3 regions of the Leclercia sp. G3L genome follow, and region 2 is predicted to be linked to each of the others. Evidence: predicted binding sites of a transcription regulator. Region 2 holds the regulator's gene; each other region holds the start of a gene.
What was found. Region 2 encodes CRP, which controls carbon source genes, mostly activating them, when cyclic AMP is high. Its sites were predicted from a motif close to ATGTGANNNNNNTCACAT; they were not measured.
Positions count from the first base shown of each region.

Region 1 (3,280 bases), 1.1 Mb from region 2:
CCAGCCATGTCTGACCGGGGTATTTTCCACAAAGGCCGCCAGCTGCTCGCTGATGCGGTACCCCAGCGCGTTGGCCCGGTCGTCCTTGCCGTAGCGCCCCTTCATCCCGGCTTTTTCGCACAGCACGTTCACCGCCTCGGCCAGGCCATACATGCCAAACATCGGCACGAAACGGTCGGGATCGATCAACCCTTCCTTAACCAGGAAGCTATTCTCAAAGAAGCCGGATTGTTGGTTCAGGACGTCACAGCGGGCATTGATGATGGCGATCTGCTGCTGGCAGTAGTGCGGCAGCCTGCGGGTGAAGAAATCCTCCAGGGTATCGCTCCGATCGGCGATGGCTTTCAGGTTGAGGCGCACCAGAGTGCTGCCTCCGCCCGCCAGCGGCAGAGAGTTGTAACAGCTGACCACGCCAAAGCCATTTTTTGTGAAAATTTTATCATTTATCGGCCCGTTGGCGATATGGGGCTTGCTGCATTCGCAGATGTTGCTGGCTACCTCCAGCAGCAGATCGTCCGGGGTGATCGCCGGGTCATAAATAAAGGTCAGATTGGGGGAAACCTGCTTAAGCTCTGCATCGGTGCGCAAAATGGCGCGCGTCACCGGGCCGTCGGCCGGGCCAATATTGGCATGCACGAAGGCATCCGGCAAGGTGCGGTCGAGATAGCGCCAGAAACGTTTTATTCGAATATCGATTTCTTCTTGTGTTAGAATTCTAACATACGGCTGCAACAGCGAATCGAGATGGCCGAGGAACACCGGCATGCCGGTCACGGACGGAACATGGTGGTAGAGGATGGTTAACAGCGACAGGGCATCGTCCAGATCCTTCGCCCCTTCCAGCTCCAGCCACTCCGAGCCCTGTTTCAGGAACAGCGCATAGTCGGGTAACACATAGCGCGGCTTGTACGGCGCGTGGCCCTCAAACATATCGCAGATAAATCCCGCCTCCAGCGCCTGACGCGCTTCAGGGGGAAGCGTCGGATAAGGCAGGTTGTTTTCCGCCTCCAGCGCCAGAAAGTGGCGTTTTTGTTCGGGGCTTAACACCGGGCTTGTCACAATTTTCTGGCAACGTTGTTGCAGGGCATCGGGGCTGGATGGGGACATGGTCGCTTCCTTATTCTTCTGCAGTGATGGGGAAGGATTGTAGAAAGAGTCCCGTCGGCCGCCTTTGATCCTGCGCGTGTGCCTGACGCTTTAATCAGCAGTTGTAGCGAAATTATTTGAAGTTGATCTCATTATGGTTATGCAAATTTGTACGCATATTTCATTAACTGTGATGAATGTCGAAGTGAGAATGCGGGTGGATGTTAGAATACTCACAGACCCGCAAGGTAAAATTTTACGGCTTTACGCCGGGAGAATGTTATGACCGATTTAACCGCAAGCAGCCTGCGCGCCCTGAAACTGATGGATCTGACCACCCTGAATGACGACGACACCAACGAGAAAGTGATCGCCCTGTGTCATCAGGCGAAAACCGCAGTGGGTAACACCGCCGCTGTCTGTATCTATCCGCGCTTCATTCCGATCGCGCGTAAGACCCTGAAAGAGCAGGGGACGCCGGACGTGCGCATCGCGACCGTCACTAACTTCCCGCACGGTAACGACGATATCGAGATCGCGCTGGCAGAGACCCGCGCCGCTATCGCTTACGGTGCTGACGAAGTGGACGTGGTCTTCCCGTACCGCGCGCTGATCGCGGGCAACGAGCAGGTAGGCTTCGATCTGGTGAAAGCCTGTAAAGAGGCTTGCGCTGCGGCAAACGTGCTGCTGAAAGTGATCATCGAAACCGGCGAGCTGAAAGAAGAAGCGCTGATTCGTAAAGCGTCTGAAATCTCCATCAAAGCGGGTGCTGATTTTATCAAAACCTCTACCGGTAAAGTGCCGGTCAACGCCACCCCGGAAAGCGCACGCATCATGATGGAAGTGATCCGCGATATGGGCGTGGAAAAAACCGTAGGTTTCAAACCGGCGGGCGGCGTGCGTACCGCTGAAGATGCGCAGCAGTTCCTGGCGATTGCCGACGAGCTGTTCGGTGCCGACTGGGCTGACTCCCGTCACTACCGCTTTGGTGCCTCCAGCCTGCTGGCCAGCCTGCTGAAAGCGCTGGGTCACGGCGACGGTAAGAGCGCAAGCAGCTACTAAGATTTGAATTGCCGGGTGGCGCGATGCCTACCCGGCCTACTTTCGGGAGGTTACCGTGTTTCTCGCACAAGAAATTATTCGTAAAAAACGTGATGGTCATGCTTTAAGCGACGAAGAGATCCGTTTCTTTATCAACGGCATTCGCGACAATACCATCTCTGAAGGGCAGATTGCGGCCCTGGCGATGACCATTTTCTTCCACGATATGGCGATGCCGGAGCGCGTGTCGCTGACCATGGCGATGCGGGATTCAGGAACCGTTCTGGACTGGAAGAGCCTTAACCTCAATGGCCCAATCGTGGATAAACACTCCACCGGCGGCGTGGGGGATGTCACCTCGCTGATGCTGGGGCCAATGGTCGCTGCCTGCGGCGGCTATATTCCGATGATCTCCGGGCGCGGCCTTGGCCATACCGGCGGCACGCTCGACAAACTGGAAGCCATTCCGGGCTTCGATATCTTCCCGGATGACAATCGCTTCCGCGAAATTATTAAGGACGTTGGTGTGGCAATTATCGGCCAGACCAGCTCCCTCGCCCCGGCGGATAAGCGTTTTTACGCCACGCGTGACATTACCGCGACCGTCGACTCCATCCCGCTGATCACCGCCTCTATCCTCGCCAAGAAGCTGGCTGAAGGGCTGGATGCGCTGGTAATGGACGTGAAAGTGGGCAGCGGCGCCTTTATGCCGACCTATGAACTCTCTGCCGCACTGGCCGAAGCGATCGTTGGCGTCTCCAACGGTGCAGGCGTGCGCACCACCGCGCTGCTCACCGACATGAACCAGGTTCTGGCCTCCAGCGCCGGTAACGCCGTCGAAGTGCGCGAAGCGGTGCAGTTCCTGACCGGCGAATACCGTAACCCGCGTCTGTTCGACGTGACCATGGCGCTGTGCGTCGAGATGCTGATCTCAGGCAACCTGGCGAAAGATGACGCCGAGGCCCGCGCCAAACTGCAGGCGGTGCTGGATAACGGCAAAGCGGCCGATATCTTTGGCCGGATGGTCGCCGCGCAGAAAGGCCCAACCGACTTCGTGGAAAACTACGCCAAATACCTGCCGACCGCGATGCTCAGCAAAGCGGTGTACGCGGACACCGAAGGCTTTGTCTCGGCGATGGACACCCGCGCGCTG
Region 1 is NZ_CP088265.1:490,503-493,782, reverse strand. Features, by position in the region: gene LRS40_RS03720 (YjjI family glycine radical enzyme) at 1-1,107, opposite strand, end outside; gene deoC (deoxyribose-phosphate aldolase) at 1,369-2,148, shown strand; gene deoA (thymidine phosphorylase) at 2,204-3,280, shown strand, end outside.
Region 1: deoC (deoxyribose-phosphate aldolase) is a predicted target of CRP. The motif match lies at 1,222-1,239, and genes of this name have one in related genera.

Region 2 (3,280 bases):
AGCAAACCTTCGCTGAATACGGGCGAAGCGGCACCGGTCAGGCGCGCAAATACCTGCACACCTATGACGAAGCGGTGCCCTGGAACCAGGTGCCGGGCACTTTCACACCCTGGCAGCCGCTGCCGGAACCCACCGACGTGCTGTTTTATGAAGGCCTGCATGGCGGGGTGGTCACGCCGCAACACGACGTGGCGCGCCATGTCGATCTGCTGGTGGGCGTGGTGCCGATTGTTAACCTGGAGTGGATCCAGAAGCTGACGCGGGATACCAGCGAGCGCGGTCATTCCCGCGAGGCGGTGATGGACTCCGTGGTGCGCTCAATGGAAGATTACATTAACTTCCTGACGCCACAGTTTTCCCGCACCCACATTAACTTCCAGCGCGTTCCGACCGTAGACACCTCGAACCCCTTTGCCGCCAAGGCTATCCCGTCCCTGGACGAGAGCTTCGTGGTGATCCATTTCCGCAATCTGGACAATATCGATTACCCCTGGCTGCTGGCGATGCTACAGGGTTCGTTTATTTCGCATATCAATACGCTGGTGGTTCCGGGCGGGAAGATGGGGCTGGCGATGGAGTTAATCATGATGCCGCTGGTGCAGCGGTTGATGGAAGGCAAGAAAATCGATTGAAGCCTTGTTGCCCGGTGGCGCTACGCTTACCGGGCCTACGGGCTCTGTAGGCCGGGCAAACGAAGTGCCGCCCGGCGTTTTAGCAAGGCTTACGCCTCGATCACTTCATACGAGTGGGTAATATTTACCGCTTTCTCCAGCATCAGCGCCACGGAGCAGTACTTCTCCGCAGAAAGATCGACCGCGCGGGATACCGCCGCGTCTTTCAGCGCTTTGCCGGTGACCACGAAGTGAAGGTTGATATGGGTGAACAGGCGCGGCGCCTCTTCACGACGCTCTGAGGTCAGTTTCACTTCACAGTCGGTCACATCGTGACGCCCTTTTTGCAGGATCGACACCACGTCGATCGCGCTGCATCCTCCTGCCGCCATCAGGACCACTTCCATCGGACTTGGCGCTTTATCGCCGGAGTTACCGTCCATCAAAATCTGGTGCCCGGAAGCCGACTCACCGAGGAACGTTAGCCCTTCAACCCATTTCACACGTGCTTGCATTTTTATTAACTCCAGGATTGCATTTTTCCTGACAGATTACGCGCCAGTAACAATTCTGACAACGGAAGTCGACCTGCATCAAGCTGAAGCGAGACACCAGGAGACACGCGGCAAAAGCTATGCTAAAACAGTCGAGATGCTACAGTAATACATTGACGTTACACATGTATGCAGAGGACATCACACATTACAGGCTGCTAATTATTGTGCCAGCCAGACCCCAGGCAGGGGGAAGAATTCGATTGCAACCCCAGAGTACAGGTACATAGCCAGACTCTGGAGACAGCTTATAACAGAGGATAACAGCGCATGGTGCTTGGCAAACCGCAAACAGACCCGACTCTCGAATGGTTCTTGTCTCATTGCCATATTCATAAGTACCCATCGAAGAGCACGCTGATTCACCAGGGTGAAAAAGCGGAAACGTTGTACTACATCGTCAAAGGCTCAGTGGCAGTGCTGATCAAAGATGAAGAAGGCAAAGAGATGATCCTCTCTTACCTGAATCAGGGAGACTTTATCGGCGAACTGGGCCTGTTTGAAGAAGGTCAGGAGCGTAGCGCCTGGGTTCGTGCAAAAACGGCCTGTGAAGTGGCTGAGATCTCTTATAAGAAATTCCGCCAGCTGATCCAGGTGAATCCGGATATCCTGATGCGCCTCTCTTCGCAGATGGCTCGCCGTCTGCAGGTCACGTCCGAGAAAGTGGGTAACCTCGCCTTCCTCGACGTAACGGGCCGTATTGCCCAGACCCTGCTGAACCTGGCGAAACAGCCAGACGCTATGACCCACCCGGACGGTATGCAAATTAAAATTACCCGTCAGGAAATTGGTCAGATCGTCGGATGTTCTCGTGAGACAGTGGGTCGTATCCTGAAAATGCTGGAAGATCAAAACCTGATTTCCGCCCACGGTAAAACCATCGTGGTTTACGGAACACGTTAATTCCGCTAAAACGGCGTGGCATCGCACGATGACACGCCGTTTTTGTCTCTATCCCCATGTGGCGCAGGCTCATTTATCACCCGGAAGTTAACTACGCACTGCGGCAAACCCTGGTGTTGTGTCTCCCTGTGGCTGTGGGTCTGATCTTCGGTCATCTGCAACACGGCCTGCTCTTCTCTCTCGTTCCTGCCTGCTGCAACATTGCCGGTCTGGGCACGCCACATAAGCGCTTCTTTAAACGTCTGACTATTGGCGGCTGCCTGTTCGCGGGCTGTAGCCTGGCCGTACAGCTGCTGCTGGCGCGGGATATTCCGCTGCCTCTGATTCTGACCGTGCTGGCGATGACGCTAGGGGTCACGGCTGAGATCAGCGCCCTGCATGCGCGACTGCTGCCCGCCTCGCTGATTGCGGCCATCTTTACCCTGAGCCTGGCGGGGAATATGCCGGTCTGGGAACCGCTACTCCTCTATACGCTGGGCACCCTCTGGTACGGGCTGTTTAACTGGTTCTGGTTCTGGATGTGGCGTGAACAGCCGCTGCGTGAGTCGCTGAGCATGCTCTATCAACAGCTGGCGGATTATTGCGAAGCAAAATACACCCTGCTGACGCAGCACACCGACCCTGAAAAATCGTTGCCCCCGCTGCTGGCCCGCCAGCAGAAGGTAGTGGACCTGATCAGCCTCTGTTACCAACAGCTGCATATGCTGGCGGCCAACAGGAATCATGAATACAAACGCCTGCTGCGCACCTTCCAGGTGGGGCTGGATCTACAGGAGCACATCTCCGTCAGCCTGCATCACCCGAAGGAGGTGCAGAAGCTGGTGGAGCGCAGTCACGCTGAAGCGGTGATCCGCTGGAACGCGCAGACCGTTGCGGCACGCCTGCGGGTGCTGGCTGACGACATTCTCTATCATCGCTACCCCACCCGCTTCACCATGGACAAGCAGCTCGGCGCCCTGGAGAAAATTGCCCGCCAGCACCCGGATAACCCGGTGGGTCAGTTCTGCGCCTGGCACTTCAGCCGTATTGCCCGCGTGCTGCGCACCCAGCGCCCGCTCTACCCGCGCGACCTGATGGCGGACAAGCAGAAACGCCTGCCGCTGATCCCCGCTCTGAGAAGCTATCTGTCGCTGAAGTCTGCCGCCCTGCGTAACGCGGCGCGCATCAGCGTGATGCTGAGTATCGCCAGCCTGATGGGCGTGGCGCTGCACC
Region 2 is NZ_CP088265.1:1,558,860-1,562,139, reverse strand. Features, by position in the region: gene LRS40_RS08770 (phosphoribulokinase) at 1-632, shown strand, start outside; gene LRS40_RS08765 (OsmC family protein) at 722-1,126, opposite strand; gene crp (cAMP-activated global transcriptional regulator CRP) at 1,436-2,068, shown strand; gene LRS40_RS08755 (YccS/YhfK family putative transporter) at 2,125-3,280, shown strand, end outside.

Region 3 (3,280 bases), 2.3 Mb from region 2:
GCGGGAGAGCACAGGGGTAAGTTGTTCGACTACCGGAAGTGCAAAAATTGTTTTAATCATTACGCAATCCTCTGTCTTTAATGCCATAAAAAAAGGCGACCGAGGTCGCCTTTTTGGATCAGTTTCTCATCTCAACTTATTTGGAGATGTGAGCGATCAGGTCCAGAACTTTGTTAGAGTAACCGGTTTCGTTGTCGTACCAGGAAACCAGTTTCACGAAGTTGTCGTTCAGTGCGATACCTGCTTTAGCATCGAACACGGAAGTGCACACTTCGCCGTTGAAATCGGTAGAAACAACGTCGTCTTCGGTGTAACCCAGAACGCCTTTCATTGCGCCTTCAGAAGCCGCTTTGATTGCTTTCTTGATTTCTTCGTAGCTTGCTGCTTTTTCCAGACGAACGGTCAGGTCAACAACAGATACGTTAGGAGTAGGAACGCGGAACGCCATACCAGTCAGTTTGCCGTTCAGCTCTGGCAGAACTACGCCAACTGCTTTAGCAGCACCGGTAGAAGAAGGGATGATGTTCTGAGCTGCGCCGCGGCCGCCGCGCCAGTCTTTATGAGACGGGCCATCAACAGTTTTCTGAGTAGCGGTGGTAGCGTGAACGGTGGTCATCAGGCCTTCAACGATACCGAAGTTGTCGTTGATAACTTTAGCCAGTGGCGCCAGGCAGTTGGTGGTGCAGGATGCGTTAGAAACGATGTCCTGGCCAGCATACTTCTCGAAGTTAGCGCCTTTAACGAACATTGGGGTGTTGTCTTTAGAAGGACCAGTCAGAACAACTTTTTTCGCGCCAGCGGTGATGTGCTTACGCGCAGTTTCGTCGGTCAGGAAGATACCGGTTGCTTCAGCAACAACGTCAACACCGATTTCGTTCCACTTCAGGTTAGCTGGATCTTTTTCAGCAGTAACACGGATGGTTTTGCCGTTGACAACCAGGTGGCCGTCTTTCACTTCAACGGTGCCGTTGAAACGACCGTGAGTTGAGTCGTACTTCAGCATGTACGCCATGTATTCAGCGTCTAACAGATCGTTGATACCAACGATTTCGATGTCAGAACGTTCCTGAGCAGCACGGAAAACAATACGGCCGATACGGCCAAAACCGTTGATACCTACTTTGATAGTCATATATTCCACCAGCTATTTGTTAGTGAATAAAAGGTTGCGTGTAAAATTACAAAAACCTTACGCAGCGTCAAGCGGAATCGTGTCAATCATTGCGACAAATCAATCCTTCGCACTACCTTTGCTCGATTGACCCACCTCACATTCCCTTGGAGCTTGCACCCATATGGGGCCTGCGCACGGAATTTTAAAGGGCTGACCACATAAAAACGTGGAGTAGATCACATTTGTCTGAGTGCCTCTACGCAACGAGTAAGTTTAGAACAAAAGTTCATACTTCAGTGTTAATGTTTTGTTAGAATCGAGGGTAAAAGTTGTCTGTTTCAACTGCGAGATGTAAGCCTATGTCGAATCAACAAAACCCCGATGAACTGAAAAAAAAACTCACAGAAATGCAGTTCTACGTGACGCAAAACCATGGTACGGAACCGCCGTTTACCGGGCGTCTGCTGCATAACAAACGGGATGGTGTCTACCACTGCCTGGTGTGTGACGCTGCGCTGTTTAACTCCCAAAGCAAATACGATTCTGGCTGTGGTTGGCCAAGTTTTTATGAACCGGTAAGTGAAGAGGCTATTCACTATCTGAAGGACTTCAGCCATGGTATGGAGCGCATTGAGATTCGCTGTGGAAACTGTGACGCCCATCTCGGTCACGTCTTCCCGGACGGCCCACAGCCGACAGGCGAGCGTTTTTGCGTCAATTCCGCCTCATTAAGCTTCACTGATGACCAGAATGGCGACCAGACGAAAGGCTGAAAAATCGATTCAGCAAATTATTCCTTCGGAGCCGGATTTAACATGAATATTGAAGAGATGATTAAGGGCATGACGCCGGAAGTGTATCAGCGTCTGGTCACGGCAGTGGAGCTAGGGAAATGGGCCGATGGCGTGGCGTTGACCGCCGAGCAGAAAGAGAACTGTCTGCAGTTAGTGATGCTGTGGCAGGCGCGCAATAATACCGATGCGCAGCACATGACTATCGACACCCAGGGTCAGATGGTGATGAAGAGTAAGCAACAGCTGAAAGAGGATTTTGGCATCGCGCCAAAATCGATCGCGACGCTGAAAATGCAGTAACCATGCGGGCTAATGCCCTCTCCCGCAGGGAGAGGGCTAATTTTTACTTAATCCCCAGCGACTCGGCTAACTGCTTCGCCAGCTGGTTGTTGTCATCCGCGCCGTACTCCCAGAACATCGCACCGGCCAGACCTTTCTCTTTGATGTACTCCGCTTTGATGGTCACCGACCGCGGGTTTTCGTACGACAGGGCAAACAGCGCCTTGCCATCATCACCCTTAACCGACAGCCACGGCACTTTGGCCTGGTCGTCCCACTGCTCGGTAAAGCGTTTTTGCGGATCGTTTAATAACGTCTTCACGATATCGTTGTACTTCACATAGGTGTCTTTGGTCAGATCGTAGCCCAGCGATTTGAACAGCTCGATCTGCTGTGCGCCGAAATAAGGCTGAGTCGCGGGGTTTTTTTGCGCATCCGGCTTGCTCCAGTCGATGCCAGGCTCAACGGCACGCTTGGGTACCCGGCCATAGAAACCGATACCCAGGTTCATCTGCTGCGGCTTCAGCCCGGCGGCCAGATAGTTGTTCACCACGAAATCCACGCTGTATTTATCCGCGGCGGCTACGGTGGGCCAGGCGCTGGAGTCATACAGGTTGGCGTTGAAGTACTGGGTGCCGTACGCCATGTCGTAGGTCATCAGGTTGATGTAATCAAGTAACGGCGCAACCGCTTTAACGTCTACCCAACTTTTCGGGCTCTCCACATTGGCACCGACGGCGATGGTCACCAGTTTTTTATCCCCGAATGCAGCACGCAACTCTTTCAGCAGGGCGGTAAAGTTATCCCGGTCCTCAGGCTTGCTGGCGACCAGTCCCCATGCGCCGTTAACCGGGAACTCCCAGTCGAGGTCAATCCCGTCGAGACCGTATTTATCGACAATTTCCTGAGCTGAGCGGATGAACACGGCTCGAGTCTCTTTGGTCGATGCCGCCCCCGAGAAGCCACGCGCCCCCCAGCCACCCACGGAGAGCAGCACCTTGAGGTCAGGGTTTTGTTTGCGCAGGACTGGGAGTAAAGCCAGATCGGCGGCGACTTTTGGGGAGAGCCAGATTTGATGCAGTTTGTTCGGATC
Region 3 is NZ_CP088265.1:4,069,469-4,072,748, reverse strand. Features, by position in the region: gene LRS40_RS21040 (D-hexose-6-phosphate mutarotase) at 1-60, opposite strand, end outside; gene gapA (glyceraldehyde-3-phosphate dehydrogenase) at 137-1,132, opposite strand; gene msrB (peptide-methionine (R)-S-oxide reductase MsrB) at 1,474-1,887, shown strand; gene LRS40_RS21025 (YeaC family protein) at 1,930-2,208, shown strand; gene LRS40_RS21020 (glycoside hydrolase family 18 protein) at 2,252-3,280, opposite strand, start outside.
Region 3: msrB (peptide-methionine (R)-S-oxide reductase MsrB) is a predicted target of CRP. The motif match lies at 1,339-1,356, and genes of this name have one in related genera.